Regions from separate parts of the Azospirillum sp. UENF 211521 genome, predicted to be linked through region 1. Evidence: riboswitches for the same ligand, from Rfam matches in the RefSeq annotation. Region 1 holds a riboswitch; each other region holds the start of a gene.
What was found. Region 1 has a riboswitch for thiamine pyrophosphate ahead of thiO (glycine oxidase ThiO). Riboswitches for the same ligand answer to the same signal wherever they lie in the genome.

Region 1 (7,779 bases):
GTCCCCTCCCCTGCGCGGCGGGGGAGGGTTAGGGAGGGGGCACGCGGATCGGGATGAGCGGCAAAAGGCCAAAATCTGCGCTTCTGCACCGCGCCACTCTGAGCCTCCTGCTCCTCAGCGTGCTGGCGACCGGAGCCGCCTGGGCCAAGGGGCCGCTCGACCGGACGGAGCCGGGGCACATGCCGCCGGTGCCGCCCGGCGGCTACGACCTGCCGTTGTCGCCGCCGGTGGTCCAGTTCCCGCTGCCGCCGCAATGGGTCACGATCCGCTCCACCCAGGACTGGCGGCACGCCGGAACCTTCGAGAAGGAACTGAGCAAGTCCTGCGCCTCCCGCCAGTTCCGGGAGCAAATGCCCATGCGCTACCGCGCCATTTTCAAAGGCGAGGTCCTGGGCGTCGCCTTCGGCCACGGCCTGAACCTGCACGACCCGAAGAAGCAGGCGAACCGCAAGCTGATCTATCTGTTCCGCAACGGCGACAGCACCGGCTGCACCATCGTGTCGATCACCAACGAGGATCTGCGCGTCCTCAACGACGCGCAGGCCAGCGGGGCGCAGCCGAAGCGGTAGAGGTCACTCCTCTGCGGCGGCGCCGCCGAAGACCTCCGCGAAGCTGGCGATCAGGGCGGCGTCCACATCCTCCATGGCGACGAGATGGCCGAGCGCCACGATGGAGGTCACGCCATGCTCGCTGATGCCGCAGGGGACGATGCCGGCGAAGTGGGACAGGTCCGGTTCGACGTTCAGGGCGACGCCGTGGAAGCTGACCCAGCGGCGCACCCGCACGCCGATGGCGGCGATCTTGTCCTCCTGGCCGGGGGCGCCGCCGTACGGCTGCTTGTCCACCCAGATGCCGACGCGACCCTCCCGCCGTTCGCCGCGGATGTTGAAGGCGGCCAGCGTGCGGATCAGCCACTCCTCCAGATCCTGGACGAAGGCGCGGATGTCGGCGCCGCGCGTCTTCAGGTCCAGCATCACATAGGCCACGCGCTGCCCCGGCCCGTGGTAGGTGAACTGCCCGCCGCGCCCGGCCTGATAGACGGGGAAGCGGCCCGGCTCCAGCAGATCCTCCTCCCGCGCGCTGGTGCCGGCGGTGTAGAGGGGCGGGTGCTCCAGCAGCCAGACCAGCTCTGGCGCGGTGCCGGCGCGGATGGCCTCGACGCGCGCTTCCATCTCGGCCAGCGCGTCGGGGTAGGGGACGGGCGTGTCGCTGATGCGCCATTCCACCGTCCGCACCGGGGTGGGAACGGCTTCGTCACGGGCATCGGGAGCGGGCGGAACGGGGGCGGTGAGGTCGGTCATGTCGACGTTATGAACTTTCTTTGGCAAAAACGCGAGACGCCGCTTGATCGGTTGTCGGGGATCTGCTATTCCCCCGCTCCACCCGATGACGGGAGTGATCCCGACGTCGGTTCTACCAGCCTTGTGCGGTCGTGGCGGAATTGGTAGACGCGCAGCGTTGAGGTCGCTGTGGCAGAGATGCCGTGGAAGTTCGAGTCTTCTCGACCGCACCATCCCCCCGAAACGGGGGATTTGGCAAACAAACGAAAAGCCCGCCGGTCCATCGGACCACAGCGGGCTTTTTCGTTTTCGGCCCATTTCTTTCCGGGCCGTTGTTCCTCAGCGGAACTCCACATACTGGTCGAGCGCCACGCGCCGCATCGTCTGCACGATGTAGGGCTGCGCGTTGTGTACCGTCACCAGCCCCTTGGCGTCGCGGCAGCGGTTGGCGAGGACGAACAGCATGCCGATCGCCGCGGAGTCGAGAAAGGTCATGTAGCGCAGGTCCAGCCGCACGTCGGGCCGCGCGCCGATGTCCCAGTCCGCCAGCAGGTCGTGGAACTTGCGGCTGTCGTCGTAGGTGAAACGCCCCGACAGCATGATCCCCTCCTGACCGTCGATGTCGGTGTAGGCGTACTCCATCGTCACATCCGCTGGCCGGTGGTGTCGGTTCTTCTCGGGCTGCGCGAGGTGAAAAGCCCCGCGCCCATTATGGGTGCACGAATTGTGAAGCCCGCGCAAGCAATTGCGCGCGGGGCCGGAGGGCTTGGAACGGTCCGCCGGGCTGGACAAAACGGTGGCACACCTATATTCGGTGGTCGCCCCGGCGGGAACCCGCGAGGGCTCCCCACCAACCCGCAAACGCCGGTGCGCCATGGTCGGCCGATCGCAGGGCCATGCCGTCACGCCGCATTGCCATCGTGAAGGGAGGGTGCCGCCATGCACACCGACCGCCAGGAACCGGATCGTATCCAGGACGATGTGCCGCACCCGGCCGAACGCCCCGACCCGCCCCGCGAGGACGGCGAGGAGGAGCGCGCCTACGGTGTGGAGCCGGAGTTTGTCGAGGAGGTCGTCGAACGGCTGCACGCCGGGCGGCGCGACGAGCTGCGGGCCGAGCTGGACACGCTTCATCCCGCCGACATCGCCGACCTGATCGAGCAGCTCGGCCACGACGACCGCGAGGCGCTGATCGGCGTCCTGCGCCCCGACTTCGACGGCGAGGTGCTGAGCTACCTCAACCACGATCTGCGCGAAGAGATCGTCGAGCTGTTCGAGCCGAAGGAACTGGCCGCCGCCGTCGCGGAGCTGGACACCGACGACGCCGTCGACGTCATCGAGGACCTGGACGAGGACACCCGGCGCGAGGTGCTGGAGAATCTGCCGGCCGCCGACCGCGCGCTGGTCCAGGAGAACCTGACCTACGACGAATACACCGCCGGCCGCCTGATGCAGCGCGATCTGGTGGCGGTGCCGCAGTTCTGGACGGTCGGCAAGACCATTGACTATGTCCGCGCCGCCACCGACGAGCTGCCGGAGGATTTCTACGACATCTTCGTCGTCGATCCGATGCACCGGGTGGTCGGGGCGGTGCCGCTGTCGCGCCTGCTGCGCCAGAAGCGGTCGGTCCGCATCGCCGATCTGGTGACGGAGGAGGTGGACACCATCCCCGCCACCATGGACCAGGAGGAGGTGGCGAACCTGTTCCGCCAATACGCCTTGGTCTCCGCCCCGGTGGTGGACGCCGGCGGGCGGCTGATCGGCGTCATCACCGTCGACGACGTGGTCCACATCATCGACGAGGAGGCCGAGGACGACATCGGCAAGCTTGGCGGCGTCGGCGACACCTCCATCTACCGCTCGGTTCTGGAAACCTCGCGCTCGCGCATTTCCTGGCTGGGGCTGAACCTGTTCACCGCCTTCGCGGCGGCGGGCGTCATCTCGCTGTTCGAGGCGACCATCGAGCAGATCGTGGCGCTGGCCGTGCTGATGCCGATCACCGCCTCGATGGGCGGCAACGCCGGGACCCAGACCCTGACCGTGGCGGTGCGCGCCCTGGCGACGCGCGAGCTCTCGTCCTCCAACGCCCCCCGCGTGGTGGGCAAGGAGGTTCTGGTCGGTCTGCTCAACGGCGCCGTTTTCGCCACGCTGGTGGGGGCCATCGCCGCGACGTGGTTCGAGCCGATGATCGGCCTCGTGATCGGCTGCGCCATGGTCATCAACCTGTTCGTCGCCGGGCTGTGCGGGGTGCTGATTCCCATCGGGCTGGACCGGCTGGGCGTCGATCCCGCGGTGGCGAGTTCGGTCTTCCTGACCACCATGACCGACGTCATCGGATTTCTGTCCTTCCTGGGGTTGGCGTCGCTTTTGTTGTTGTGACCAACGAAAAGGGGCTTGCCAAAGGCGGCTCTCTTCCGGATGATCCGGGCATTGGCTGGGGTGCCGTGCGGGATGCGCTCGCGCGGCTGAGATCACACCCATCGAACCTGTCTGGATAATGCCAGCGAAGGGAGCCGCCGCATGGTATCCGCGCCCTTATCTGATTCCGCTCTTTCCGCTTCTGGAAGGCCCACCGTCGCCGTGGTCGGCGCCGGGGTGATCGGCCTGTCCATCGCCTGGAGGCTGGCCGCCGCCGGCTGCCGGGTGGAGGTCTTCGACCGTGGCGCTGCCGGCCGGGGCGCCAGCCACGCCGCGGGCGGCATGCTCGCCGCCTGCGTGGAGACCGAACCTGGCGAAGAGAGCCTTCTGCCGCTGACCCGCGCCTCGCAGGACCTGTGGCCCGCCTTCGCGGCGGAGCTGGAGGCCGCCTCCGGCATGGCGGTGGACCTGCGCGACGAAGGCACGATGGTCATCGCGCTGAACGCCGACGACGCCGCCAAGGTGCGCTTCCTGCACGACTTCCAGACCAAGCTCGGCCTGCCGGTGGAATGGCTGAGCGGGGCGGAGGTGCGGCGGCGCGAGCCCTATCTCCAGCCGGGCGTGGCCGGTGCGCTGTTCTGCGCCGGCGACCATCAGGTGGACAACCGCAAGGTCGCCGCCGCCCTGCATGCCGCCGCTTTGCGGGCCGGTGCCGTGGTGCACGAGTATGCAGAGATCGGCCGCATCGAGGTCCGTGGTGGTCGCGCCGTTGGCGTCCAGGTCGGCGACCGGCTGTTCGAGGCCGACCATGTGGTCCTGGCCGCCGGGGCGTGGTCGGGCTGGATCGACGGGCTGTCCCCGGCGGTGCGGCCGCCGGTGCGCCCGGTGAAGGGCCAGATGCTCTGCCTGCGCATGGACGCCCGGTTGCCGCTGCTGCGCCATGTGGTGTGGACGCCCGGCACCTACCTGATCCCGCGGCTGGACGGGCGGCTGCTGGTCGGCGCCACGACGGAGGAGCGCGGGTTCGACGACCGGCTGACCGCCGGGGGCCAGTTCGCCCTGCTGGAGGGGGCGTGGCGCGCCCTGCCGGGCATCGCCGAACTGCCCATCGAGGAGGCATGGGCCGGCTTCCGCCCCGGCACCCGCGACGACGCCCCGATCCTCGGCCTCTCGGAGGTGGAGGGGCTGGTCTACGCCACCGGGCACCACCGCAACGGCATCCTGCTGACCCCGGTCACCGCGGATTCGGTGGCGCGGCTGGTCCTGACCGGGGAAAGCGATCCGGTGATCCTCCCCTTCGCGCTCGACCGCTTCGCCCAGCCCAGGGGAGCCGCGGCATGAGCGCCCGCATCCGCGTCAACGGGCGGGAGGAGGAGCTGAACGTTCCGACCGTCGCCGCCCTGCTGGCCGACCGCGGTATCGCCGCGGGGACTCGCGGGGTCGCCGTCGCTCTCAATGGCGCCGTCCTGCCGTCCCGCCGCTGGGATGAGACGGCCCTGTCCGCGGGCGACGCCCTGGAGATCATCCGGCCCGTGCAGGGCGGCTGAACCTCTCGCCCGCCACGTCCCTTGATCGTTTTTCCCGCAAAGGCGGCGCCCAATCCCTCTCCCGTCCCGGGAGAGGGTGCCCGCGCAGCGGGCGGGTGAGGGTCGTGCAAGGATCAAGGCGCTGATCCTCGGCGGCACCCTCACCCTTCCCGCGCTTCGCGCGGGCCCCTCCCCTCTCCCGAGGCGGGAGAGGGGATATCAATCATCGAGGAAACACCCATGAACGACACGCTCACCATAGCGGGCCGCGAGTTCCGCTCGCGCCTGTTTCTCGGCACCGCCGGTTATCCGAACCAGCAGGTCATGCTCGACGCGCTGGAGGCCAGCGGCAGCGAACTGGTCACGCTGGCCATCCGCCGCATCAGCCTGGACGGCTATTCGGAAAGCCTCGTCGACGTCATCGGCGACCGCGCGGGGCTGCTGCCCAACACCGCCGGCTGCCTGACCGCCAAGGAGGCGGTGCTGACCGCGCAACTCGCCCGCGAGGCGCTGGGTGTGGACTGGATCAAGCTGGAGGTCATCGGCGACCGCGAACTGCTCTACCCCGATGTGGAAGAACTGCTGCGCGCGACCGAGGAGTTGGTGGGTGACGGTTTCACCGTTCTGCCCTACTGCAACGACGATCCGGTGACCTGCCGCAAGCTCGCCGACCTGGGTGCTGCGGCGGTGATGCCGCTGGGCGCCTTCATCGGCTCGGGGCTGGGCATCCGCAACCCGCACGCCATCGAGACGATCTGCGCGCGCAGCCCGGTGCCGGTGGTCCTAGACGCCGGGATCGGTACGGCGTCGGATGCCGCCCTGGCGATGGAGCTGGGCTGCGCCGCCGTCCTGCTGAACACCGCAGTGTCGAAGGCGCGCGATCCGGTGCGCATGGCGGCGGCGATGCGCGACGCGGTGGCGGCGGGGCGGGCGGCCCGTCTGGCCGGGCGCATGCCGAAACGCGCCTTCGCGGAGGCGTCGAGCCCGCAGCTCGGCTTGATCGGAACGTAAGGCTGGCGCAGGGTAGGGGCCGTCCGATTTCAACCCCCCGAACACGATCAGAGGGACCCGAGACGTGCCCAAGACCTTCGAACCGCGCGATCCGGACTGGGAGGCGCGCTGCCGCGCCGGCTTCGAGCGCCAGCCGATCTGCAAGACGCTGGGGATCGAGCTGACGCGGCTGGAGCCCGGCTTCTGCGAGATGCGCCTGCCGTTCCGCACCGACCTGACGCAGCAGCACGGCTTTTTCCACGCGGGCATGGTCAGCACGCTGGCCGACAACGCCGGGGGCTACGCCGGCTACACGCTGATGCCGGCGGGCAGCGAGGTCCTGGCGGTGGAGTTCAAGGTCAACCTGATGGCGCCGGCCAAGGGCGAGGTGATGATCGCCCGCGCCCGCGTGTTGAAGCCGGGCCGCACCCTGACCGTCACCAGCGTCGAGATTTCGATGCTCGACGGCGGGGTGGAGAAGGACTGCGCCATCATGCAGCAGACCCTGTTCTGCCAAGCCACCGCCTGACCCGCCCATCCCCTTCCATCCGATCCCCTTCCATCCGATCCCCTTCCATCCGATCCAGGAGGTTCGCATGCCGCTGTCGCGTCTTTTCGGTGCCGCGTTGATCGCGGGCGCCGCCACCATTGCGCTTGCCCAGCCGGCCCTTGCTCAGAAGAAGGAGCCGCCGGCCTGCGGCGCCGTGTCCTTCCGCGCCATCGCTCCCGGAGCGCCGGACGGCGAAACCGACGCCGGCCTCTACAAGTCCCGATTCGGCAAGATCGAGGTGAAGGCCGAGGTGAAGGGCGGGCAGGCTACCAACTATTACATGGTGCTGAACGGCAAGCGCATCGACGCGTCGGCCAACCCGCCCAAGGCCGCTGATTCCTGCCTGAAGTCCAAGAGCGTCAAGCTGCCTTACCAGAAGCAGGCGGCGGGTGCCTGCACCGGCAACCGCTTCCGCGTGGTCATCGACCGCTCCGGCAAGCAACCGGTGGCCCTGTTCTTCGGCCTGCACGGCGACGATTGGGCCTATTGCAGCGGCACGACGCTGGACAAGGGCGCCTGACGAGGGCGCTTTACGAGGGGTGTAGGACGCGACCGGGAGACCGCTGATGACCGGGACCATCGCCCATCTGTCCGCCGCGGGGCTGTTCCTGCTGCTGACGCATTTTGGCATTTCCAGCACGCCGCTGCGCGCGGCGCTGGTCGGACGGCTGGGCGAGAAGCCCTATCTCGGCCTCTATTCGCTGGTCTCGGCGCTGGCCTTCTGGTGGCTGGTGGCGGCCTACAACGCGGCGCCCCATGTGCCGCTGTGGCCGCCCGCCGGCGGGTTGGCCTGGGTGCCGATCCTGCTGGTGCCGGTCGCCCTGTTTCTGCTCGTCGCCGGCCTCTCCACCCCGAACCCGACCTCGGTCGGGCAGGAGAGGCTGCTGACCGGCGACCGCGAGCCGGTCCGCGGCATCCTGCGGGTGACGCGCAACCCGTTCCTGTGGGGAGTCGGGCTGTGGGCGGTCGCCCATATGGTGCCGAACGGCGATCTGGCCTCGCTGATCCTGTTCGGCACGCTCGCCCTGCTGGCGCTGGGCGGCAGCATCCTGATCGACGCGAAGCTGGCGCGGCG
Region 2 (7,779 bases), 550 kb from region 1:
TCGCCGACGCGACGGGAAGCTGGCACGCGGTCTTCCTGCTGGCCGCCGCGGTCAACGCGCTGGCCGCCGTGCTGGCGCTGTTCGTCCTGCGCCCGATGCGCAACCGCATGGCCGCCGGGTCGCTGGACGCGCGCAGCGGCCGGAGCGTGACGGCAACACCTTGACGCTCTTTTCCCCTTTCCCCCCGCTTGGGGAAGGAGCCGAAGCGAGGGGGCGCCCGCGAGGGCGTCCCCTTTTCGATTCGGGGGTCAGTCCGCCGCCTGCCCCTCCTCCAGATAGATCTCCCCACCCTTGGCGCGGAAGCTCTCCGACATCTCGGCCATGCCGGAGTTGGCGTAGTCCCGCACCTCCTGCGTGATCTTCATCGAGCAGAATTTCGGCCCGCACATCGAACAGAAATGCGCGACCTTCGCCCCCTCCGCCGGCAGGGTCTGGTCATGGAAGCGCTCCGCCGTCTCCGGGTCGAGCGACAGGTGGAACTGGTCGCGCCAGCGGAACTCGAAGCGGGCGCGCGACAGGGCGTCGTCGCGTTCCTGGGCGCCGGGATGGCCCTTGGCGAGGTCGGCGGCGTGGGCGGCGATCTTGTAGGTTACCACGCCCACCTTGACGTCGTCGCGGTCCGGCAGCCCGAGATGCTCCTTCGGCGTGACGTAGCAGAGCATCGCCGTGCCGAACCAGCCGATCATGGCGGCGCCGATGGCGCTGGTGATGTGGTCGTAGCCCGGCGCGATGTCCGTGGTCAGCGGCCCGAGCGTGTAGAAGGGCGCCTCGCCGCACAGCGCCAGCTGCTTGTCGACGTTGGCCTTGATCTTGTGCATGGGCACATGGCCCGGCCCCTCGATCATCACCTGCACGTCGTGCTTCCAGGCGATCTTGGTCAGCTCGCCCAGCGTCTCCAGCTCGGCGAACTGGGCGGCGTCGTTGGCGTCGGCGATGGAGCCGGGACGCAGCCCGTCGCCCAGCGAGAAGGCGACGTCGTACGCCTTCATGATCTCGCAGATCTCCTCGAACCGCTCGTAGAGGAAGCTCTCGCGGTGGTGGGACAGGCACCATTTCGCCATGATCGAGCCGCCGCGCGACACGATGCCGGTGGTGCGCTTCGCGGTCAGCGGGATGTGCGCCAGACGGATGCCGGCGTGGATGGTGAAATAGTCCACCCCCTGCTCCGCCTGCTCGATCAGCGTGTCGCGGAAGATCTCCCAGGTCAAGTCCTCGGCCTTGCCGCCCACCTTCTCCAGCGCCTGATAGATCGGCACGGTGCCGATGGGGACCGGGCTGTTGCGCAGGATCCATTCGCGGGTGGTGTGGATGTTGCGGCCGGTGGACAGGTCCATCACGGTGTCGGCGCCCCAGCGGATCGACCAGACCATCTTGTCGACCTCCTCCCCCACCGAGGACGCGACGGCGGAGTTGCCGATGTTCGCGTTGATCTTGGTGAGGAAGTTGCGGCCGATGATCATCGGCTCCGATTCGGGGTGGTTGATGTTGGACGGGATGATCGCCCGCCCGCGCGCCACCTCGTCGCGGACGAACTCCGGGGTCACATGGTCGGGGATGGAGGCGCCGAAGTCGTCGCCGTCCCGCGCCGCCGCTTCGGCCAGCCGCTGGCGGCCCAGATTCTCGCGGACGGCGATGTACTCCATCTCCGGCGTGACGATGCCGGCGCGGGCGTAGGCCATCTGCGTGACCGTCCGGCCCGGCTTGCCGCGCAGCGGACGGCGCCCTGCGCGGTCGAAGACGGGCACGGCGCGCGTCTCGCCGACGCGAAGCCCGTCGTCCTCCGGACGGACCTCGCGGCCCTCATAGGCCTCGACGTCGCCGCGGGCCTCGATCCAGGAGCGGCGCAGCTCCGCCAGGCCGCGGCGGATGTCGGTCTGCACGGCGGGATCGCTGTAGGGGCCAGAGGTGTCGTAGACGCGCACCGGCGGCTCGCCGCCGCCCACATGGATGTCGCGCATCGCCACGCGCAGGTCGGGGAAGCGCTCCCCGGCCACATGAACCTTGCTGGACGAGGGCAGCGGGCCGGTCGTCACCGAAAAATGGTCGGACGGCGCGGCTTTCTGGGAAGCGGGGGGAAGAGTGTCGGGCATCTGCTGTGGATCTCCATCGCACATAGGATCGTTGGAGACCCGGGTGTGACGGAGCGGCAGAACGGACGACCGGAGCGGTCCCCATAAAGGGGTGCGCGATGGGGTGCGCGTGACCGTGGCCCGTTTGTTCCTGTCCCTACGCCGGTACGACCCGGATCAGGTTCAAAGGGTTCGGCGCCTTACGGCATCATCTCAGCCCCGTGCTATGGGGCTCCCCTTGGAACGTCGCCATGCTGAACCATCCGCCCCACCCACGTCAATGCGATTTAAGTCGCGATTCACGGCGAATCCCACCCGATCAATGCAAGCGACGCGATTCTGGTATCCATTATCTGGTATACAAAATCCTATTGCGCAGCCTGAGCCGGGCCGCTACGATGCATCACAACAACAAAAAGCAACGCCCCCTCCCGAGAGCCCGGAGCCCATCCCATGCTCGAATCCCAATTGATCGCCTTCGTCGCTCTGGCCGGCCTGATGGGCCACGGCCTGACCCTGCTGATGCGGGAGGACGACGAGTGGAATGCCGATCCGCAGGACGAGCAGCCGGATGGCCTCTGGTCGTCGGACCGCTTCAACCAGTCCGGCGAGGGCCACAACCGTCCCTTCTTCCTGGAATGAAAAAAGGCCGCCGCGCGGGGTGCGCGCGGCGGCCGTCATCCGAGATAAAGTCGTCCGAGATACGAAACCTGGAGCTTCGCGGGCCGATCAGTGGCCGGGCTGCACCGCCAGCCCACCCGTGCCCTGCTGGGCGGCGAGTTCGGCGTTTCGGGCATGGTGCTTGCGCAACATGGGCCGCAGGACCGCGATGGCGCAGAAGGCCGCGATGAGGTCCATGGTGGCGCAGATGTAGAGCACGGTCGCCCAGGTGCCGGTGGCCTCCATCAGCAGGTTGCCCAGCGGGACCAGCAGCGCCGCGACGCCCTTGGCGCAGTACAGCACGCCGTAGATCTTCGCCGCATGCTTGGTGCCGAAGGTGTCCGCCGAGGTGGCGCTGAACAGGCTGTACACTTCGCCCCAGGCCAGGAACACCAGACCCGACAGGATCAGGAACATGATCGGGTCGTGGCCGAAGCGGCTGAGCATCAGGATGCCGAGGCCTTCGAAGGTGAAGGCGATGAACATCGTCGCTTCACGGCCGATGTGGTCGGAGACGAAGCCGAACAGCGGACGGGAGATGCCGTTCATCACGCGGTCGAGCATCAGCGCGAAGGGCAGAGCCGCCATGGTGATGCCGAACAGGCTGATCGGGGCTTCCTTCACGCCCAGATCGTGGGCGATCACGCCGAGCTGGGCCACCGCCATCAGACCGCCGGAGACGGTGCAGATGAACATCAGCATCATGACCCAGAACACCGGCGTCTGCAGCGCTTCCTTCAGCGTGTAGTCGCGGCGGGACTGCAGGACCTTGGTCGAGGCCTTGACCTGATCCTTCTGCGGGGCGCGCAGGAAGTAGGCGGCGATGAGGATGATCGTGCCCTGCAGCAGGCCGAACCAGAAGAAGGTCGCCTGATAGCCCGAGGAGTGGATCATGTTGGCGATCGGCAGGATGGTCACGGCCGAACCGGCGCCGTAGCCGCCCGCGGTCAGGCCGACGGCGAGGCCGCGCTTGTCCGGGAACCACTTCAGGGCGCTGTTGACGCAGGTGGCGTAGACGCAGCCGACGCCGATGCCGCCGATGGCCGAACCGACATAGAGCATGCCGAGCGAGCCGGCGTAGCTGTCGACGATCCAGGAGAGGCCGGTCATCACGCCGCCGAAGGCGACGATGGCGCGGGGGCCGTAACGGTCGATGAAGTAGCCTTCGATGGGGGTCAGCCAGGTCTGGACGACGACGAAGACGGTGAAGGCGGTCTGGATCGAAGCGCGGGTCCAGCCATGGGTGGCCTGGATTTCCGGCACGAACAGCGTCCAGGCGTACTGGATGTTGGCCGCGGCCACCATGCAGACGATGCCGACGACAATCTGCATCCAGCGCGCGCCGTCGGAGATGGGCGCCTGCGAGCCGCCGGAACTGTTAAAAGCTGGCCTCTGGGATTCTGTCGATCCAACCATCATTCCCTCCCGTGGGATTGCGACGCTTTGATACCGGGCATGAGGGTCCCCTTGAGCCGGCGAGGCGGTGTCCGAGCGAGCGTCCGCATCGCCGCGTCATGGGCGGCCTTGTTCCGTGCCGATGTGAGTCATGGTTCAATGATGAGCTGGAGAGCCGGTCTCGCCGTCCCTGCGTTCGTGGCGCTCCAGATACGGCATATGGTATGCCAGAGACACGATTGTTGGCAACACGAACTTTTGGCGTGTTGCGCTTTTCATCCAAAAATTTTTCGGGCTTTCGAAAACCGGATCGTCGGCAGGGGTGGCCCCGCCCGAAAGGCGGGACCCGTCGGCACTCTGCGCAATCGCGGAAGGGAGGGGGCGAACGGCCTCAGGCGGCCGCGGAGGCGGCGCGGGACGAGGCGGTGACGGCGAGCGCCGCAATGGCCGCCGCCAGCGGCACGAAGGACACCCACAGCACCGAATCCCAACCGAAGGCGGCCAGCAGCCCGCCCGACGCGAAGGACCCCACCGCCATCGTGCCGAACACGATGAAGTCGTTGAGCGACTGCACCTGGGTCTTCTCCTCCGGCCGATGGCACTCCAGAACGAGGGCGGAGGCTCCGAGGAAGCCGAAGTTCCAGCCGACACCCAGCAGGATCAGGCTGACCCAGAAATGCGTCACGTCGACGCCGCCCAGCCCCACCACGGCGGAGGCGGCGATCAGGCCCAGTCCGGCGAACACGATGCGCGACGCGCCGAACCGCTCGACCAGACGCCCGGTGACGAAGCTCGGGGCGTACATGGCGATGACGTGCCATTGCAGGCCGAGGTTGGACGCCTCCTGCGACAGGCCGCACAGCCGCATCGCCAGCGGGGCGGCCGTCATGATGAAGTTCATCAGAAGATAGGAGACGACTCCGCACAGCGCGGCGGTGATGAATCGCGGCTGGCGCACGATGACGCCGAGCGGGCGGCCTCCGGCGGCCTCGGCGGCGGTTGGCATAGGCAGCCGCACGCCGGCCAGCACCAGCGCGGACAGCGCCGCCACGGCGGCCTGGGCGAGGAAGGTCGCCAGGAACAGGTACGGCGGCCAGACATCCATCGTGAAAGTGACGAGCTGCGGCCCGATGACCCCGGCGAACACCCCCCCAGCCATCACCGCCGACATGGCCCGCGGGCGCCGTTCCGGTTCGACGCAATCGGTCGCGGCAAAGCGGAAGGACAGGACCACGGCGGCGTAGGCGCCGCCGGGAATCATCGACGCGCAGAACAGCCAGAAAGACCCCAAAAGCACCGCCAGGGCGGACAGCAGACCGACGAGCACGCCGCAGCCGGTCCCCACCAGGAAGGCGGCGCGCCGCCCGTGCCGCCGCGCGATGGCCCCGGCGGGAATGGTGCAGACCGCCATGCCCACGACGAAGATGGAGAGCGGCAGCGTGGCGAGTGCCGGGCTCGGCGCCAGCGTGTTCCCGACGATGGCCCCCGTCGCGTAGACGACCACCGCGTTGGCGCCGGCCAGCGCCTGCGCGGTCGCCAGCCGCAGAACGTTCGCCGTCCCGTGAGGGTAAAGGCCCTGTGCATGAGGGGTGGGGTCGGCTTGGCTCATATCGGTGTCCGGGAATCGTTCGGTGACGGTTGCCCCACACCTACTGACCCGCCATCATGAATGAAAATGGTATTTTCTCATGATTGGATGAATGGGGATCATGAATGCTTGACCGCCAGATTCTCGCGATCCTGCGGGAGGTGGATCGGGCGGGCAGCGTCACCGCCGCCGCCGAACGCCTGAACCTCAGCCAGTCGGCGCTGAGCCACACGGTGCGCAAGTTCGAGGAGCGCTGCGGCGTGGAGATTTGGATGAAGAAGGGGCGCAGCCTCCGTTTCACCCAGGCCGGGCAGCATCTTTTGTCGCTGGCGCAGCGCCTGTTGCCGCAGTTCGAGCACGCCGAACGGGCTCTTGCCGACTTCGCGTCGGGGCGCCGCGGGGCCTTCCGGGTGGGCATGGAATGCCATCCCTGCCAGGCTTGGCTGATGCGGATGACCGCCCGCTACCTCACGCAATGGCCGGATGTGGAATTCGAGGTCCGCACCGCCTTCCGCTTCGATGGCCTGGGCGCGTTGCTCGACAACGAGATCGATCTGCTGATCACACCCGACCCCATCGAAACCCCCGACGTGCTGTTCACGCCGGTCTTCGACTATGAGCTGGTCCTCGTGGTCCATGAGACGCATCCGCTTGCCGCGCGCGGCGTGGCGCGGCCCGAGGACCTGCGCGCGGAGGAGCTGATCACCGTCCCGGTCGGCCTGGAGCGGCTGGACGTCTACACCCGCTTCCTCGTCCCGGCGCATTGCCGGCCACTCCGCCACAAGACGGCGGAGACGACCGACCTGATGCTCCAGCTCGTCGCCGCCCGGCGCGGGGTCACCGTCCTGCCGGACTGGCTGGTGCGGGAGGACGGCGCCGGCCTGCCCGTCCGCTGCGTGCGGCTGGGGAACGAAGGGATCGGCAAGAGCATTCATCTCGGCGTCCGCCGCGGCGAGGAGAGCGTGGATTACATCGCCGGCTTCCTTGCCCTCGCGCGGGCACCGGATCAATAAGCAAGTGAGCAAAAAATGGCCGTGCTGTTTCCAGCACGGCCAGTGATTTCGAGAGGCTCGCATAAATGCAGAGCAACAACCCGCCCGATACAAAGGGTGAAGCACCCTGTGCAAGACCAAGATGACTGGTCAGACCACTCGCCGCAATCCCTCATTTTTAGCTTTCCACATTGCGGAAACAGCCCCCTTCCCTGCCCGAATACACAACAAAGAAGACCGCGCCGTTGCCGGCGCGGCCAGTCACTTCGGGGAAACACCACTGCGAAGAAAACAGATCAGCCCTTGAAGACCTTGAGCATGGTGGAACCCAGGCTCGCGGGGCTGTCGGCAACGGCGATGCCGACGGACTTCATGAACTCGATCTTGAAATCCGCGGTGTCGTTGCCGCCGGAGATCACCGCGCCGGCGTGGCCCATGCGGCGGCCCGGAGGCGCGGTGCGTCCGGCGATGAAGCCGACGACCGGCTTCTTGGTCCCGGAGTCGCGGATGAACTCCGCGCCCTTGACCTCGGCGTCGCCGCCGATCTCGCCGATCATGATGATGCCCTCAGTCTCCGGGTCCTTCAGGAACAGCTCCAGGCTGTCCACGAAGTTCGTCCCGTTCACCGGGTCGCCGCCGATGCCGATGCAGGTCGTCTGGCCCAGACCCGCCGCGGTGGTCTGCGCCACCGCCTCGTAGGTCAGCGTGCCCGAGCGCGAGACGATGCCGATCTTGCCGCGCTTGTGGATGTGGCCCGGCATGATGCCGATCTTGCACTCGTCGGGCGTGATGATGCCCGGGCAGTTCGGCCCGATCAGGCGGGTCTTGGAGTTGCCCAGCGCCCGCTTGACGCGCACCATGTCGAGCACCGGGATGCCCTCGGTGATGCACACCACCAGCGGGATCTCGGCGTCGATCGCCTCCAGGATGGCGTCGGCCGCGAAGGGCGGCGGCACATAGATGACGCTGGCGTTGGCGCCGGTCTTCTCGACCGCGTCGGCCACCGTGTCGAAGACCGGCAGGTCGAGGTGCTTGGTGCCGCCCTTGCCCGGGGTGACGCCGCCGACCATCTTGG
Region 3 (7,779 bases), on a different contig from region 1:
GTAGCGCCCTTCGAGTCCGGACAGGCCGACGAGGTCCAGCAGCTCCTCCGCCTTGCGGCGGTCCGCCGGCTGCGGACGGCGCGTCAGCGACACCGGCAGCAGCAGGTTGTCGAGCACCGTCCGCCACTCCAGAAGCGTCGGCGCCTGGAAGACGAAGCCGACCTGGGCACCCGGCCCCCGCACCGGCTCCCCCTGGATGCGGACGGTTCCGGTCGAGGGGGCGAGCAGCCCGGCGACCAGCTTCAGCAGGGTCGTCTTGCCGCAGCCGCTGCGCCCGACCAGCGCGTGGAACTCGCCCTCCCCGATGGTCCAGTCGATGCGGTCCAGGATGGTGCCGCCGCTCGGGACGCCGTAGCCGGCCTGTTCGATGCTGACGAAGCTCATGGCCGGCGCCTCAATCCGTGTAGGGAGCGAACGCGTCCGCCGCCCGTTCCGCCGAGCCTTCGATCTCGGTCATGGTGACGAGGTCCAGCAGGTTGAACCGCCCGTCATGGTGCCAGCCCGCTTCCGGCGCGGTCATGCGGCCGAGCGCGCAGAGGCGCGTCACACCGACCGCCCCCAGCGCTCCGGCGAGCGCGAACAGCTCCTCCGGCGCGGCGGCGATGCCCACGGTCTGGAGGAAGGCGCGGTAGGGCGCCAGCCCCGGCACCGCCTCGGCCAGCCGGTCCACCGCCACCACCGTCACCGTGCGGTTCAGCCCGCAAGGCGAGAGACCGTCCGCGGCGTCCGTGTAGGCGACCGCCCAGCTTCCCGCCGGATCGCCCAGCAGGGCGCGGCTGGGGTCGGCAAAGCCCTTCGTCTCCTCCGCGTTGCGCCAGGACGCGACGCTGCCCGCCTCGCCCATCGACAGAGGGCGGCGCGGGAACTTGCTGCCCAGCGCGTCCAGCTCGTGCGCCAGATAGCCGGCGAATTCACGCGGCGACACCCGCCCGCCGCGCTCCACGAAAAAGGTCTGGGGCGAGTAGCAGCCCTGCTGGTCGTAGCGCGCCACGTCGTAGGCCGCCTGCCGCGCCACCGCCCCCGCCTTCCCGGCGTCGAGCGCGGAGCGGGCGACCATGCCGAAGCTGATCTTGTGACCGTAGGGCAGGAAGCGCGTGGTGATCGGCACCCGCGAGCGGATGGCCTCCAGCGCGTCGTTGCCGCCATAGGCGACCACCGTGTCGGCGCGGCCCAGCCACGCGCGCTCCGTCGCTTCGTCGCCGCCCTTCCACCAGACGATGGCGATGCAGTCGGCCAGCTCCGGGTCGATCTCCGCCAGGATCTGCGCGAACCAGCCGGCGAACAGCGGCTCGGCGCTCGGCAGCTTGCCGACCGTGCCGGCCTTCACCAGCAGACCGGAAATCAGGCTCCACAGCGGCAGGCCCGGCACGTTGCCCGCCCAGACATGCAGCAGCAGTTCCGGCCCGAAGGCGCGGGCGAAGCCGCCCTTGGGCATCGGCTGGAAATCGTCGAGCACCGCCGGATTGGCGAAATCCTCCGCGATGAATTTCCGAAGCTCCGGCCCGCGGAAGGTCTTCAGATAGCCGGTCAGCCCCAGCCGGACCATCTCCGCGTCGTAGCCGGTGACCAGCGGCAGCAGACGTTCGGCCTTTCGCCGCCACGGGTCGCCGCGGTCGAGCAGCCGGGCGACGGCGCGGTCGATGGCGGCGGCGATCTCCGCCACGGTGCGGCTTTTCAGATAAGCCCGTGCGTTGGCGCGCACCCGCGTTGCCAATTCGGCGATCTGCGCCTCGCTCAGCACCGGCACCGCCACGTCGAGCGTCTCGGCGCCGCGCCGGAAGGTCAGCGTCCGCCAGTCCACCGCGTCGGCGGACAGCCCCGGCAGATGCCCGGCGCGCTCCATCAAGTCGCCCGCGCCGCTTTGAGGAAATCCTCGACCGCCATGGAGCAGCCCTTGGCGTCCGCCCCGTCGGCCCGGCCGAGAAGCTGGAAGCCGCCGTCCACCTCCACCCCCGCATCCTCGGTCAGGATGGCCGACGCGCAGTTGAAATGGGCCAGATCGTGATGGACCAGAACGCCGACGCTGCCGCGCGGCACCTCCTGCCCGGTCAGCGGGTTGATGACCCGGCTGCGGATCCAATGCGGGCCGGACTTCACCGACGGGCAGGCCTCGTTGCCGTCGTCGTAGAACTGGGTGCTCAGCTCCGTCATGCCGTACATGTTGATGCACAGCCGGCGCGGCACGCCGAAGGTCGCGGACAGGCGGCCGTAGAACTCCTCCGCCGCCATCTCGCGCGACTGGCCCTTGAAACCGCCGGTGTCGAGGACGCGGCTGCCCGCCGGCAGGGCGAAGCTCCGCCCCCGCTCGGCCAGCGCGTCCATCAGATGCACGACGCTGAAGCTCGCCCCCAGCAGGGCGTAGGGTTCGCCGGTGGCCTCGGCGCGGGACAGCTCGGCGATGGCCCCGTCCACGTCCAGCCCGGCGTCGGAGACGAAGTACCGGCTCTCCGCCGTCCCGAATTCGCTCTTGGCCAGCGCCAGATAATGGGCGAGCGAGGAGCTGGGCATCGCCTGCTCGGTCGGGAACAGGATGCCCATGCGCAGCCGCTCATACTCGCCCATGAAGCGGCGGCGGAAATTGACGGTCATCGAGCGGTCGTAGACCGCCAGCGTCGGATGGTGGCTCTTGCCCCGCACGCCCTTGGTGGTGCCGCTGGTCATGAAGACGTGCGGGCATTCCTCCGGCGGGCGGCCGCTCAGCGTCAGGTCCTTGAAGGCGCTGATCGGCACGGCGGGCACGTCGCGCCAGCTCTTCACCGTGCGCAGGGTGCGCGCGCGCTGGGTGGCGAAGCGGCGGTAGGGGGCGTTGGTCTCGAACTGGTGCGCGAAGACGGCCAGCGCCATGCGGTTGAACGCCTCCTCGTCCGCCTCTCCGGCGGCGATGAAGGCCAGCAGCTCTTCGACAAGTCGGGCTTCGGTCACGTCCGCACACCTTTTGCAACGCCAACAAACTGTTGCCGGGACAAGCGGTGTCTGGATGGAATGGGGGTACGCCGTGCCGCCCTTCAGTCCCGTCCCTACGCCGGTATGACCCGGATCAGGTTCGATGGGTCACCGCGTTGTCCGGATGAAAGCGCCGGACCGGCGGAGTCTCAGCCTCCTAGCGAGGCCCCCCAGGGAACATTCGCAAGCTAAGGGACCGGCCCCCGCCCGTCAAGGAGGTCGGGCTCTGAGACGGACTGCTCAAGGATGGCCGGCGCTCCGCCCGTGGCAGCCCCACAACCGCCGTGATAGGATCCGCGCCCGCGGGCGGCCGACGCCGGCGGCAGAACGGGGAACGGGATGGTGAGGATCGAGGACTGCACGCTGGTGTTCGCCGACACGGCGAACCACGCCCTGGTCGAGATGGCCATCCGGGACAGCATCGCCGCCTGCCGCTTCTCCAGCGTCCTGCTCCTTTCCGACCGCGACCCGAGGATTCCGGGCGTCGATTTCCACCGCATCGCCCCGATCAACGACATCGACGACTATTCGGACACCATCAACGTCCGCCTGCGCCGGCTGGTGACGACGAAGCATGTCCTGATCGCGCAGTGGGACGGCTTCGTCGCCGATCCGCAGGCCTGGACGGAGGCGTTCCGCGCCTTCGACTACATCGGCGCCCGCTGGGGCTGGTACGACGACGGCATGACGGTGGGGAACGGCGGCTTCTCCCTGCGCTCCGCCGCCCTGCTCGACCGGCTGCGCGACCTGCCTTTCGAAGCCGGCATCCCCGAGGACCACGTCATCTGCCGGACCGAGCGCCCGGCGTTGGAGAAGGCCGGCATCCGCTTCGCCCCGGAGGCGGTGGCCGACCGCTTCGCCTTCGAGCGGACGCCGGTGCCGGGACCGGCCTTCGGCTTTCACGGCCTGTTCAACTTCGGCAAGGTGCTGGGGGACCGCGCGCTGGAGGAGCGGATCGAGGTGATGGACGGCCCGCTCCTCGACCGGCGGGAGTACACGGACCTGATGACCAGCCTCGCGCTGTCCGGACGCAAGGCCCCCTTCGCCTCCATGGTCCGCAAGCTGGTGGCGCGGCGGGACGAGACGGTCCTGCGCTCCCAGATCACCGAATGGACGAGCGGTGCCGCGCGGGACTATGTGCTGGCCCTGGCCGATGCCGTGCAGACGACGGCGGCGCCGGGGTCGCGCTGGCCGGCGGTGGCCGCGCCGCAGCGCCGCCAGCCGAAGATCTACGACTGCTTCACCTTCCACAACGAACTCGACCTTCTGGAGCTGCGCTTCCGCGAGCTGTACGACACCGTCGACCAGTTCGTGATCGTCGAGGCCAAGCAGACCTTCACCGGCGCGACCAAGCCCCTGCATTTCATGGAGGAGCGCGACCGCTTCCTGCCCTTCCTGGACAAGGTGAAGCTGATCGTCGCCCCCGACTTCCCGGAAACCGACAATCCCTGGGTGCGCGAGCGGGCGCAGCGGAACGCCATCGCGCTCGGGCTGGACAAGGTGGAGCCGGACGACATCGTCGTCGTCTCCGACGTGGACGAGATTTTGCGCGCCCGCTCGCTCGCGTCGCTGCGCGACAGTTCGGCGATGATCGCCGGGTTCCGCGTGCCGCTGTTCTACTTCAAGGTCAACTTCATGAACGTGGAGGGCGAGAACTTCTCGGTCTTCCCCGTCGCCGTCCGCGGGCTGATGGCCCGGATGACCACGCCGCAGCAGATCCGGGAGAGCCGCGGCACGCTGGACCGCTACACCCCCGAGACCCGGCCCGCCTACGTGGACATCCTGCCCCACGCGGGCTGGCATTTCTCCTACATCGGCGACGACGCCGCCATCCGGCACAAGATCCAGAGCTTCTCGCACCAGGAGCTGAACCGCGACGACATCCTCGACGGCATCGACGTGCCGCGCTTCCTGGCGGAGGGCAGCGACCTCTTCAACCGTCCCGGCTACCGCTGGCAGTCCGTGGAGCTGAACGACTATTTCCCGGCGAACCTCCTGGGTGACCGCGAGCGCTGGTCGGACTTCATCGCCGAGGAGGTCGGCGGCCGGGTCACCTGGAAGTAGCCGGCGCTCTTTCCCCTACACCTCCCGCCGCAGCAAAGACAGGGCGGCCATCGCCATGACCTGCGCGGAATGGACCATGTCGTCGATGTCCACATACTCGTCCGGCTGGTGGGCGAGGTCGAGAATGCCGGGACCGTAGGCGATGCAGTCCTTGAGATGCCCGACCCGCGCGATGTGCTTCTGGTCGTAGGTGCCGGGGGACACCACCTGCGCCGCCGGGCGGCCCAGCACCGTCTCGATGGCCGCCCCCACCGCCCGTACCACCGGCGCGTCGGCGTCGGTCAGGGTGGGCAGGAAGGCCAGCACCTCGCGCAGCTCGTAATCGAAGCCGGGGCGTTCGCGGCGCAGACCCTCCAGGATGCCGACGATCTCCGCCCGCACCTCCTCCGGGTCCTCCTCGATCAGGTAGCGGCGGTCGATGACCATGCGGCAGCGGTCGGGCACCATCGGGCTGGGCAGGCCGCCATGGTCCTCGGGCTGGCCGCCGTGGATGGCGTTGATGTTCAAGGTGGACTGCCGGGCCCCCTCCGGGACCACCGGCATGGTGGTGCGCTTGGCGGCCAGACGGGGGATCAGCTCCGTCTCGATCCGGTGCAGCACGGCCCCCATGTGGCGCACCGCGCAGTTGCCGAGGAAGGGCATGGAGCCGTGGGCGACGCGGCCCTTGGTCTCGATCTCCGCCCACCAGACGCCGCGGTGGCCGATGCACACGCGGTCGACGTTCAGCGGTTCCGGGATGATGACGTGATCGACCCGCGGGCGGGAGAAGTAGCCGAGCGTGGCGAGGTGCCCGACCCCGCCGTAGCCGCCGGACTCCTCGTCCACCGTGCCGGAGATTTCCAACGCGCCGGGGAAAGGGATGCCGGCCTCCAGGATCGCTTCCACGGCGATGATGGAGGCGGCGATCCCGCCCTTCATGTCGCAGGCGCCGCGGCCGTAGACGCGCCCGTCCTTCACCACGCCTTCGAAGGGATCGACCGTCCAGCCCTGGCCGGCGGGCACCACGTCGATGTGGCCGTTGAAGTGCACGCAGGGGCCGGGCTCGCGCCCCTCGACGCGGGCGACGACGTTGGTGCGCGGGTAGCGGTCGCTGTCGCCCGGCGCGCCGTCGGCCCGCACATACTCCACGGCGAAGCCGCGCCCGGCCAGCCGTCGCCCGAGGAATTCCGCGCAGTCGGTGTAGACGTCGCCGGGCGGGTTCACGGTCGGGATGCGGATCAGGTCGCGGGTCAGCGCGACGAGGTCGTCGCGCCGCTCCGCGATGCGGCGGAACAGCGACTCCCGTTGATCGAGCGGCATGCATCCCCCCTGCGCACAATTGGTTGTGCGGAAGGATCGGTCATGCCGGCGCGCCTGTCGAGCGGTTCCGCGCCTCACTCCGCCGCATGATGCCGCAGCCGTCCGTCCTGATTGGCCTGCCCGTTGCGGAGCTGCTCCTCGTACCAGCGGCGGTGATGGTCCTTGGCCCAGTTCTCGTCCACCACGCCGCTGCCCATGGCGTCGAACGCGCCCTCCATGCCGATGGTGCCGATGTAGATGTGCCCGATGATCAGCGCGATCATCAGCGCGGCCACCACCCCGTGCGCCACATGCAGGATCTGCATGCCGCCGATCCCGGTGACGGCGAAGGGCATCATCAGCAGGAAGCCGGTGAGCGACAGCGCGAAGCCGCCGAACACCACCGCCCAGAAGACGCCCTTCTGACCGGCGTTGAAGCGCCCGGCCTCCGGATGCTCGCCGGACTTGCTCAACACGCCGCCGAGCGTCTTCAGCCAGACGAGATCGGCCTTCTCCGGGATGTTGTCGCGCACCCACAGCACGAAGATCATGAGCAGGCCAAGGACGAAGGGCACGCTGAAGAAATTGTGCATGTACTTGCTGGCCTCGGCCAGCATCGTGAAGTTCGGGTGGCCGATCAGCGGGATCAGCAGCATGCGCCCGAAGGTCAGGATCAGCCCGGTCAGCGCCATCAGCAGGAAGCTGACCGCCGTCGTCCAGTGGGCGAAGCGGTCCATGCCGCTGAAGCGCGGCACCGGGCGCCCCGACCGACCGCCCTGGATGCGGATGGTGCCGCGGATCAGGTAGAAGATCGCCAGCACCGCGATCGGCCCCAGAATCAGGGCGCCGGCGATGATCTTCAGCCAGACCATGCGGAACTCGCGCCACTCCCGCCCTTCCGGCTGGACCAGGACGCCCAGCTTCCCGTCGGGGATGCTGACCCGCCCGGTGAGCTTGCCGTCCGGCGTCTGGTAGAGCTGCACCTCGTCCTTCGAGGTCGGCGAGGTCGGCCCCGGCGTCTGGTAGAACTGCGCCTGCACCGCCGGGGCGGCGAGCAGCAGAACGAACAGGACCAGCAGGGGGCGCAGGAGCTTCGTCATGGCGCGTCCTTCCCTAGAGAGTGTGCGCTTTGCCTTGGCGGGGGCTTTGCGTTGGAATGCTGTTGCCCCCTCCCCGGCCCTCCCCCGCTGCGCGGGAGAGGGGGCTGTACACGAAGCGGCGGCAGTCCCCTCCACCGCGCCAGCGGGGGAGGGTTAGGGAGGGGGCAAAACCCCACCCGCTCAGCTCCCGCCGGTGCCCTCGCGGCCCGGGCTGAAGGCGTCGCCGCGGTCGTTCCGGCCATAGGCGGTCGACCAGCCCCAGGCGCCGGAGCCGTAGCCGCGGCGCACCGTCCGCTCCTTGTAAATGTCGGCTAGGACGTCCCCGTCACCGGCCATCAGCGCGCGAGTGGAACACATTTCCGCGCAGAGCGGCAGCTTGCCCTCGGCCAGCCGG
Region 4 (7,779 bases), 370 kb from region 1:
GTGCGGGGCGCCGGTGCCGGTCCGGAGGACGGCGCCGGGTAATACATGGTCGGCGGGTTCACGGGGACCAGCTCCGCCACCTGCGCCCCATCGGCGTGGGCAGCGGCGGCGCCCAGCAGAAGAAGGGAGGAAAGTGCAGCAGCGACGGCTTTGTCCAACATGGCAGAGGTAATCCTTACGGGCGGTGCGACGCCGGAAGCTAGCCCCGCCGTTGGGGATCGGCAAGCGCAAGACGAGAAAGTCACGACAAAGATCCCGGCCTGTTGCCGCAATGCCGAATTGCGTCCGGCGCCACCCTCCGCAACGCGATCAGCCGCCCAGAAAGGCGTCCCGCAGCGCCTCGGCGGGAAGGGTGTCCACCGGCCCGTCGTGCACCGCCTGACCAAGGCGCAGCAGCACGACACGCCCGGCGGCGGACAGGGCGCGGGCGGCGCTCTGCTCGGCGACCAGAACCGCCGTCCCGGTGGCGGCGATGGCGCGGACGGCGGCGAAGACCTCCCCGGCCAGCTTGGGCGACAGGCCGAGCGACGGTTCGTCGAGCAGCAGGACGCGCGGGCGGCCCATCAGCGCGCGGCCGACCGCCAGCATCTGCTGCTGCCCGCCGGACAGGCGCCACGCCCGCTCCTCCGCCTTGCCCGCCAGCGCCGGAAACAGGGCGAAGACGCGCTCCAGATCCCGGGCGCGCCCGGCCCGGTCCTGCCAGCTCGCCACCTCCAGATTGTCGCGCACGCTCATGCCGGGAAAGACGCGCCGCCCCTCCGGCACATAGCCCAGGCCAAGGCGCACCCGCCGCTCCAAGGCGAGGGCGCCAATCTCCGCGCCCTCCAGCCGGACCCGCCCGCCCGTCGCCGGGACGAGACCGAGGATGGCCTTCAGCAACGTCGACTTGCCCGCCCCGTTGGCGCCCAACAGGGCCACCGCCTCCCCCGCTCCCACGGACAGCGACAGGCGGTCCACCGCCACCGCTCCGCCATAGCCGGCGGTCAGCCCCTCGACCTGCAACAGAGGTTCGCTCATCACGCGCCCTCCCCCAGATAGGCGGCGACCACGGCCGGATCGCTGCGCACCCCTTCCGGTGGGCCGGCGTAGAGCGGGCGCCCCTGGTCCAGGCACAGCACATGGCCGACAAGCGGCAGCAGGAAGCCCATGTCGTGCTCCACCACCAGAAGCGCGGTGCCGGTGGCGGCGATGGCGCGCAGGTGACCAGCCAACTCCGCCTTCTCCCCGTCGGTCAACCCCGCCGCCGGTTCGTCGAGCAGCAGGACGGCGGGCTGGCGGGCCAGCGCGCGGGCCAGCTCCACCCGGCGGCGCAGCGCGGCGGGCAGCCCGGCGCAGGGCTTCGCGGCGAGGTCCGCGGCGCCCAGCCGCTCCAACGCCCACAGGGCGTGGGCCTCGGCCTGGGCGATCGAGCCGTCGCGCTCCAGCCGCGCCGCGGCTACGGCGGCCAGAACGTTGGCGCCGTCGGGCAGGCTGACCGCTTGGAAGGTGCGGGCGATCCCGGCGCGGGCGATGCGGTCGGGCCGCTTTCCCGCCAAATCCACATCACCCATCAGCACCCGCCCGCCATCCGGAGTCTCAAGGCCGGAGATCAGGTTGACCAGCGTCGTCTTGCCGGAGCCGTTGGGGCCGATCAGCCCGGTGATGGTCCCGGCCTCCAGAGTCAGCGACACACCGTCCACCGCCCGCACCCCGCCGAAGCCCTTGGTCAGCCCTTCCACCCGCAGCAAAGGTCCATTCGGAATGGCCATTTCCGGCGGAGCTTCGGGCTTCGGCAGGAGTGCCGGGCGGGCCGGGAACAGCCGGTCGAGCAGGCCGGTCAGCCCGTGCGGCGCCAGAACGATGGTGGCGAGCAGCGCCACGCCGTAGACGATCAGATAGCTGCGCTCCAGAAAGCGGAACCACTCCGGCAGGTGGAGCAGCAGCACCGCTCCCAGGATCGCCCCGGCCACCCGCCCCCGCCCGCCGACCACAGCGATGGTCAGGACGGAGACCATGACCGGAAATTCCAGCACCTCCGGCGAGACGACGCGCTGGGTGTGCACCGCCAAGGCGCCCGCCGCCCCGGCATAGACGGCGCTCAGCGTGAAGGCGGCCAGCCGCAGCCCGCCGACGTCCAGACCCAGCGTGCCGGCGGCCAGCGGGTCGTCGCGCACCAGCGTCAGCGCCCGCCCCCAGCGCCCGCGCGCCAGCCTCCAGGCGAGCAGCCCGCCCAGCGCCACGAAGCCCCAGACCACCGCCGCCAGCGGCAGGCCACGCGGCACCGCCCAGCCGAACAGGACGATGCCCGGCACCCCCGGCAATCCGTTGGCGCCGCCGGTCAGGGCGGGGCTGTTGACCGCCAGCAGATGGACGACCTGCGCGATCCCCAGCGTCGCCAGCGCGAAGTAATGGGATTCCAGCCGCAGCACCGGCAACCCGACCAGCAGGGCCAGCAGCAGCGGCACCAGCAGCGACACCGGAAAGGTCGCGGCAAAGCCCCACCCCCACTGGCTGCCCAGGATGCCCGTCGCGTAGGCCCCGATCCCGAAGAAAGCGCCATGGGCCAGCGACAGCGCACCGCCCAGCCCGAAGACGATCTGGAACCCGATGGCGGCCAGCGCGTACACCCCCGCCACGGTCAGCACGCGCAGCCCGTAGGGCGACGCGTACAGCAGCGCGTACGCCAGCAGCACCGCGACCCCAATCCCCTCCCCCGCCCAGCGGGGGAGGGTCAGGGTGGGGGCCAGCGCCCACAACTTGCGCACGCCCTTACGCACGACGCCGCGCCGCCTCGCCGAACAGCCCCTGCGGGCGGGCGACCAGAATGACCAGCAGCGTGGCGTAGAGCAGCCCCAGCGCCACCGGATAGGACAGCACCGACGACACCCCGACCTCGAACAGCGCGATCAGCAGCGCGCCGGCCACCGCGCCCGGAACCGAGCCCCAGCCGCCGATGGTCACCGCGATGTAGGCTTTCAGGATCAGGTCGCCGCCCGCCGTGGGCGTGACGAAGTAGCGGTTGGCCAGCAGCAGCCCCGCCGCCCCGGCGAAGGCGGTGCCCAGCGCGAAGGTGATCAGGATCATCGCCGTCACCGGCACGCCGCAAGCCCGTGCCATCTCCGGGTCCTGGGCCGTGGCGCGCAGGCGGCGGCCGAGTTGGGTCCGCCCGAACAGCCATTGCTGCCCGGCGATCAGCAGAGCGGCGACGGCGATGATCGCCAGCGACTGCTCCGCCACCACCAGCCCGCCGAGGTCGAGCGTTCCCCCACCCAGGAGCGGCGGTGCCGCGCGCGGCTCCGGTCCGAACAGGACGGAGGCGCCGTTCTGCAGGATGATCCCCGCTGCGATGGTGCTGATGAAGACCGCCACCGGCGGACGGCGGCGCAGCGGCAGATAGGCCGCCGCTGCCAGCAGCAGCCCCAGCCCGGCCATCAGCACCAGCACCACCGGCAGCAGGAGCAGCCCGGGCAGCGGCAGATACCCCGGCAGATGCGGCGCCAGCGCCACGCCGAGCAGCCCGCCGGCCATCACGAGGTCACCCTGCGCGAAATTCACCGCCGCCGTGGCGTTCAGCACCAGCACGAAGCCCAGCGCGACCAGCGCGTAGGCCGCACCCAGGGCCAGACCGTTGACGAGAAGCTGCAGGGTGATCAAGACATGCTCACTTCACCATGCCGGTCACCACGCCGGTCAGGTTGTCGTAGCGCTTGGCGATCGCCGGCACGCGCGAGGCGCCGTCGTAGCAGACGATCACGGCGGAGTGCGCCATGTTGCCCTTGCCGTCCGACTTGTAGGTCATGGCGAGACCCTGGTGGGTCCCGGTGGACAGGGCCTTGCGCACGGCCTCCGCGTTCCCCGCCCCATCCTGCACCGCCGCCAGCACCATGCGGATGCCGTCATACTGGCCGAGCGCGAAGGCGTCCGGCTCCGCGTTGAAGGCGGTGCGGTAGGCCGTGGTGAAGGCTTCCACCTCCGGGCTGCCGCCGGAGATCGGCGAGGCCGCCGTCTCGGCGCACACGCCCTTCAGTTCGGCCGGTTCCAGAAGCGCCGCGGTGCTCGGCTGGTGCATGGCGGAACCGGCGACGATGGGCACCGCCACCCCGTTGGCGGCCGCCTGCCGGATGAACAGGGCGGTCGGGCCGGAATGCAGGTGCAGCACCAGCACGTCGGGCTTGGCCGCCAACGCCTTGGTCAGGACCGGCAGCAGATCCTTGGCGGCGGGGTCCACCCCCTCCTCGAACACCGGCTCGACGCCGAGCTTTTTGAAGGCCTGCTCCAGATGGGCCTTGCCGCTCTGGCCGTAGGCCGTCGTCTGGTAGATCACCGCCGGGCGCTTCCTGCCCAACTCCTCCGTCACGTAGCGGGCGTGAGCCTCCTTGGTCACGGCGTCGCCGGGGAAGAAGCGGAAGACCCAGGGGTTGCCCTGCTCGGTGATGCTCGCCGTGCCCGACACGGTGACCAGCGGAATCTTGTAATCCTGGGCCAGCGGCAGCATCGCCAGCATCTGCGTGCCCAGCATGCTGGCCGCCACCGCCGTGACCGTGCCGCCCGCCGCGCGCTCCAGCGCCGTGACCGCAGCCTCCGGCGAGGTGCCGGTGTCGATCACCTCCGACCGCACCGTCACACCCGCGGGCGCGTCCTTCAGCGCCAGGACGGCGCCGTTGCGCTGGCTCGTCCCCTCCAGCGACAGGAAGCCGGTCAGCGGCACCAGCACGGGGACCGAGGCATCGCCCGCCCGCGCCGCGCCGGACAGGAGGGACGCCGTAAAGACGGTTGCCGAGAGGATGGAAAGGAAGCGCCGCATGGATGTGTCTCCTCCTGCCCGGCGAAGAACCGCGCGAGGACGAGGAGGCCAGGGGTGTAGCGGCGGCACAGCCTCGAACGCTTGGCTCCCTTCGCTGGCATGACCCAGATCAGGTTCGATGGGTGTGGTCTCAGCCCGCCTTGCGGCAGGCACCCCAGCCGTTCGTGTGCACAGTGTGAGCCCGGCGCCCGGCTGTCAAGCGGCGGCCCGGCGCCTTTTCACAATTTCGCAACGCAACAGACACCGGAGAGTCGCGCTTCCCGTGGTTCCTTCCGCCGCCCCCGGCCCACGCCGGATCGTCGCCCCAACCGGAAAGTCGTCACGCAGCATGCGGCCCACCCCGTCGCACGGCACCGTCACCCTCCACCGCTTCGCCGCCGCGCCGGACGGCTGCGGGCTGCGGGCCGTCCTGTCGGGGCGCATCGACCACGCCGCCCTGCCGGGGCTGACGCCCCTGCTCCGCCGCGCCGCGGATGCGCGGACCCTGACCCTGCGCGTCGATCTGGGACGGGTGGAGTTCCTCGATTCCTGCGGCATCGGGATATTGCTGGCTCTGCGCAAGGCCGTGCTTGAGCGCGGCGGCGTCATCGCCTTCGAGAACCACCCGCCGCGCATCCGGCGCGTGCTGGAGCGCAGCCGGATCGTCGCGCTGACCGACCCGCCGCGTGTCGCGGACAGCGGCTTGACCTTCTCCGCCGCGGCCTGACCGATCAGTCGCCGCGGCGCCGCGTTTCCCGGTAGAGGATGTAGAGCCCGCTGGCGATGATGATCCCAGCCCCGGCCAGGACCGTAGGGGTCGGCACGTCGCCGAAGACCAGGAAGCCGAGCAGGGTCGCCCAGATCATCCCCGTGTATTCGAAGGGCGCCACCACCGCGGCGCGGCCCAGGCGGAAGGCCTGGGTCATCAGCACCTGCGCCGCCCCGCCCAGCGTGCCGACCAGAAGCATCAGCCACAGGTCGAACCCGCCCGGCTGCACCCAGTCGGGGATCGCCGCCACGCCGCTCACCACCGTGGTGGTCAGCAGCAGATAGACGACGATGGCGGTGTTGCTCTCCGTCCGCGACAGGCCGCGCACCGCGATCATCGCCAGCGCGTAGAAGAAGGCCGCTGCCACGCCCACGAGAATCGGCAGGAGCGGCGCGTCGGCCTCCGGGCGGGCCATCACCACCACGCCGCCGAACCCGACCAGCACCGCCGCCCAGCGCCGCCACCCCACCGGCTCGCCGAGCAGCGGCATGGACAGCGCCGTGATGAACAGGGGGCCGGCGAAGCTCAGCACATAGACCTCAGCCAACGGCAAGTGCTTGAAGGCATAGAAGAAGCAGCCCATCGACAGCAGCCCGGCGAGCGAGCGGAGGACGTGGGCGACCGGGCGCTGCGTGCGCATCCCGCCCCAGCCGCCGCGCGCCACCGAAATGCCGCCGACCAGCACCACCGCCACCACCGACCGCGCGAACATGAGCTGCGCCACCGGGTAGCCGCTGCTCAGATATTTGATGAGCGTGTCCATGCCCGCGAACAGGAAGATGGCCAGCACGAAGCAGCCGATAGCACGGCGGGTGTCATCGCTGGCGGCAGCGGCGGGAAGAGCGGCGGTTTGGGTCATGATTGCACAGTATCTGAGCAACCATGACGCTGCCCAATGCCGCAACCGCAGGTCTGGCCCGCGCCGCATCGCCTCGGGGGGCGTCGGCAATTCACGCTTCGTGAATCGCCGGGCGGACGTTTGGCGAAGCGAACCCGGCTTTTCGCGGATCGGCGCTGGTCCCATCCGGCGCATCGGACAGTCTGGCGGACATTTCCATCACACCAAGGGTCCGCCATGCTCCTGTCCAAGCCGATGCCCCAATCGATCCGCATCCTCGTCGGATTTTCGCCCTGGATCGCCTTCGGCGTTCTGCAGCCGGCGGGCCATGCGGCGGCCGTGCTGGCGGCGCTGCTGCTCAGCCTGGCGCTCTGCGCCCAGGATTGGCGGCGCGGTTCGCCGAAGGCGCCGGAACTGGTCGCCGCCGCCTTCTTCGCCGCGCTGCTCCTCAGCGGGCCGTTCGAGCGCATGGGGATGACCGTCCATCTCGCCCTGGCCGGCATGGCCTTCGCCTCGCTCGCGCTGGGCCGCCCCTTCACCCTGCCCTATGCCCGCGAAACGACTCCGCCCGGCCTGTGGCATCTGCCGCAGTTCGTCGCCATCAACAAGGCGGTCACCGCGCTGTGGGGTGTGGTCTTCCTGGCCGGCGCCGGCGGCTTCGCCATCGCGACCGAGGTCGGCGTCGTCACCTCGACCCTCGCCACCCTGGCCGGTATGCTGGCGACCCGTCGATTGCCGGACTGGCTGGTCGACCGGACCGTCGCCCGCCGTCTGGCCGAGCGGGAGCCCCACCGCTGGCCCGCCCCCGCCGTGCTCGGGCAGAAGGACGGTGTCGTCGTGGTGGGCGCCGGCATCGGCGGGCTGACCGCGGCGGCCCTGCTGGCGGAGGCCGGGGTCCGCGTCACCGTTCTGGAGGCGCACGACCGTCCGGGCGGCTATTGCTCCTCCTGGGACCGCAAGGTCTGGCTGCGCGACGGGTCGATGGGGCGATTCACCTTCGACGCCGGGGTGCACGACGTCAGCGGCACCCATCCGGATGGCCCGGTCGGGCATCTGCTGCGCACGGTCGGCGTGGCGGACCGCGTGCGCTGGCAGCCGGTGACCCGCGGCATCGTCCGGAACGGCGCCCTTCAGCCGCTGCCCGTCGACGCCGAGGGTCTGGCCGCCCTGATCGCGCGGGAGCATCCCGGCAGCGCCGCTGGGGCCACCGCCTTTCTGGAGGAGATGCGCGGGGTTTACCGCGACCTCTACCGCGGCTGCGCCGACACCGGCCTTCCCCACATCCCGCGCGACGTCGCGGCGATGCGCGCCTATCCGCTGGAGTGCCCGCAGGCCTTCCGTTGGCAGGACCGCGGCTTTCTGGAGATGCTGGCGCATTATGTGCCCGACGCCGGGGCTCGCGCCCTGCTG

Region 2: linked by a shared signal. The riboswitch ahead of thiC (phosphomethylpyrimidine synthase ThiC) and the one ahead of thiO (glycine oxidase ThiO) in region 1 are both predicted to bind thiamine pyrophosphate.
Region 3: linked by a shared signal. The riboswitch ahead of ACWPN5_RS24010 (LuxE/PaaK family acyltransferase) and the one ahead of thiO (glycine oxidase ThiO) in region 1 are both predicted to bind thiamine pyrophosphate.
Region 4: linked by a shared signal. The riboswitch ahead of ACWPN5_RS05695 (ABC transporter substrate-binding protein) and the one ahead of thiO (glycine oxidase ThiO) in region 1 are both predicted to bind thiamine pyrophosphate.

The regions. Positions count from the first base shown of each region.
Region 1 is NZ_JBSNCF010000001.1:1,597,227-1,605,005, forward strand. It holds gene ACWPN5_RS07495 (hypothetical protein) at 54-569, shown strand; gene lipB (lipoyl(octanoyl) transferase LipB) at 573-1,301, opposite strand; tRNA gene ACWPN5_RS07505 (tRNA-Leu) at 1,427-1,513, shown strand; gene ACWPN5_RS07510 (STAS domain-containing protein) at 1,620-1,922, opposite strand; gene mgtE (magnesium transporter) at 2,220-3,659, shown strand; TPP riboswitch at 3,706-3,809, shown strand; gene thiO (glycine oxidase ThiO) at 3,801-4,979, shown strand; gene thiS (sulfur carrier protein ThiS) at 4,976-5,185, shown strand; gene ACWPN5_RS07530 (thiazole synthase) at 5,405-6,175, shown strand; gene ACWPN5_RS07535 (PaaI family thioesterase) at 6,240-6,683, shown strand; gene ACWPN5_RS07540 (hypothetical protein) at 6,751-7,224, shown strand; gene ACWPN5_RS07545 (NnrU family protein) at 7,271-7,779, shown strand, end outside.
Region 2 is NZ_JBSNCF010000001.1:2,146,892-2,154,670, reverse strand. It holds gene oxlT (oxalate/formate MFS antiporter) at 1-164, shown strand, start outside; gene thiC (phosphomethylpyrimidine synthase ThiC) at 249-2,090, opposite strand; TPP riboswitch at 2,206-2,318, opposite strand; gene ACWPN5_RS10050 (hypothetical protein) at 2,523-2,711, shown strand; gene oxlT (oxalate/formate MFS antiporter) at 2,799-4,061, opposite strand; gene ACWPN5_RS10040 (MFS transporter) at 4,516-5,733, opposite strand; gene ACWPN5_RS10035 (LysR family transcriptional regulator) at 5,838-6,725, shown strand; gene sucD (succinate--CoA ligase subunit alpha) at 7,001-7,779, opposite strand, start outside.
Region 3 is NZ_JBSNCF010000002.1:1,598,924-1,606,702, reverse strand. It holds gene ACWPN5_RS24020 (ABC transporter ATP-binding protein) at 1-384, opposite strand, end outside; gene ACWPN5_RS24015 (acyl-CoA reductase) at 395-1,843, opposite strand; gene ACWPN5_RS24010 (LuxE/PaaK family acyltransferase) at 1,843-2,922, opposite strand; TPP riboswitch at 2,997-3,126, opposite strand; gene ACWPN5_RS24005 (DUF5672 family protein) at 3,283-5,007, shown strand; gene ACWPN5_RS24000 (acetylornithine deacetylase/succinyl-diaminopimelate desuccinylase family protein) at 5,023-6,306, opposite strand; gene ACWPN5_RS23995 (formate dehydrogenase subunit gamma) at 6,381-7,385, opposite strand; gene fdh3B (formate dehydrogenase FDH3 subunit beta) at 7,566-7,779, opposite strand, start outside.
Region 4 is NZ_JBSNCF010000001.1:1,228,563-1,236,341, reverse strand. It holds gene ACWPN5_RS05715 (hypothetical protein) at 1-161, opposite strand, end outside; gene ACWPN5_RS05710 (ABC transporter ATP-binding protein) at 310-1,017, opposite strand; gene ACWPN5_RS05705 (branched-chain amino acid ABC transporter ATP-binding protein/permease) at 1,017-2,744, opposite strand; gene ACWPN5_RS05700 (branched-chain amino acid ABC transporter permease) at 2,749-3,633, opposite strand; gene ACWPN5_RS05695 (ABC transporter substrate-binding protein) at 3,641-4,783, opposite strand; TPP riboswitch at 4,853-4,950, opposite strand; gene ACWPN5_RS05690 (STAS domain-containing protein) at 5,112-5,489, shown strand; gene ACWPN5_RS05685 (DMT family transporter) at 5,494-6,390, opposite strand; gene ACWPN5_RS05680 (FAD-dependent oxidoreductase) at 6,607-7,779, shown strand, end outside.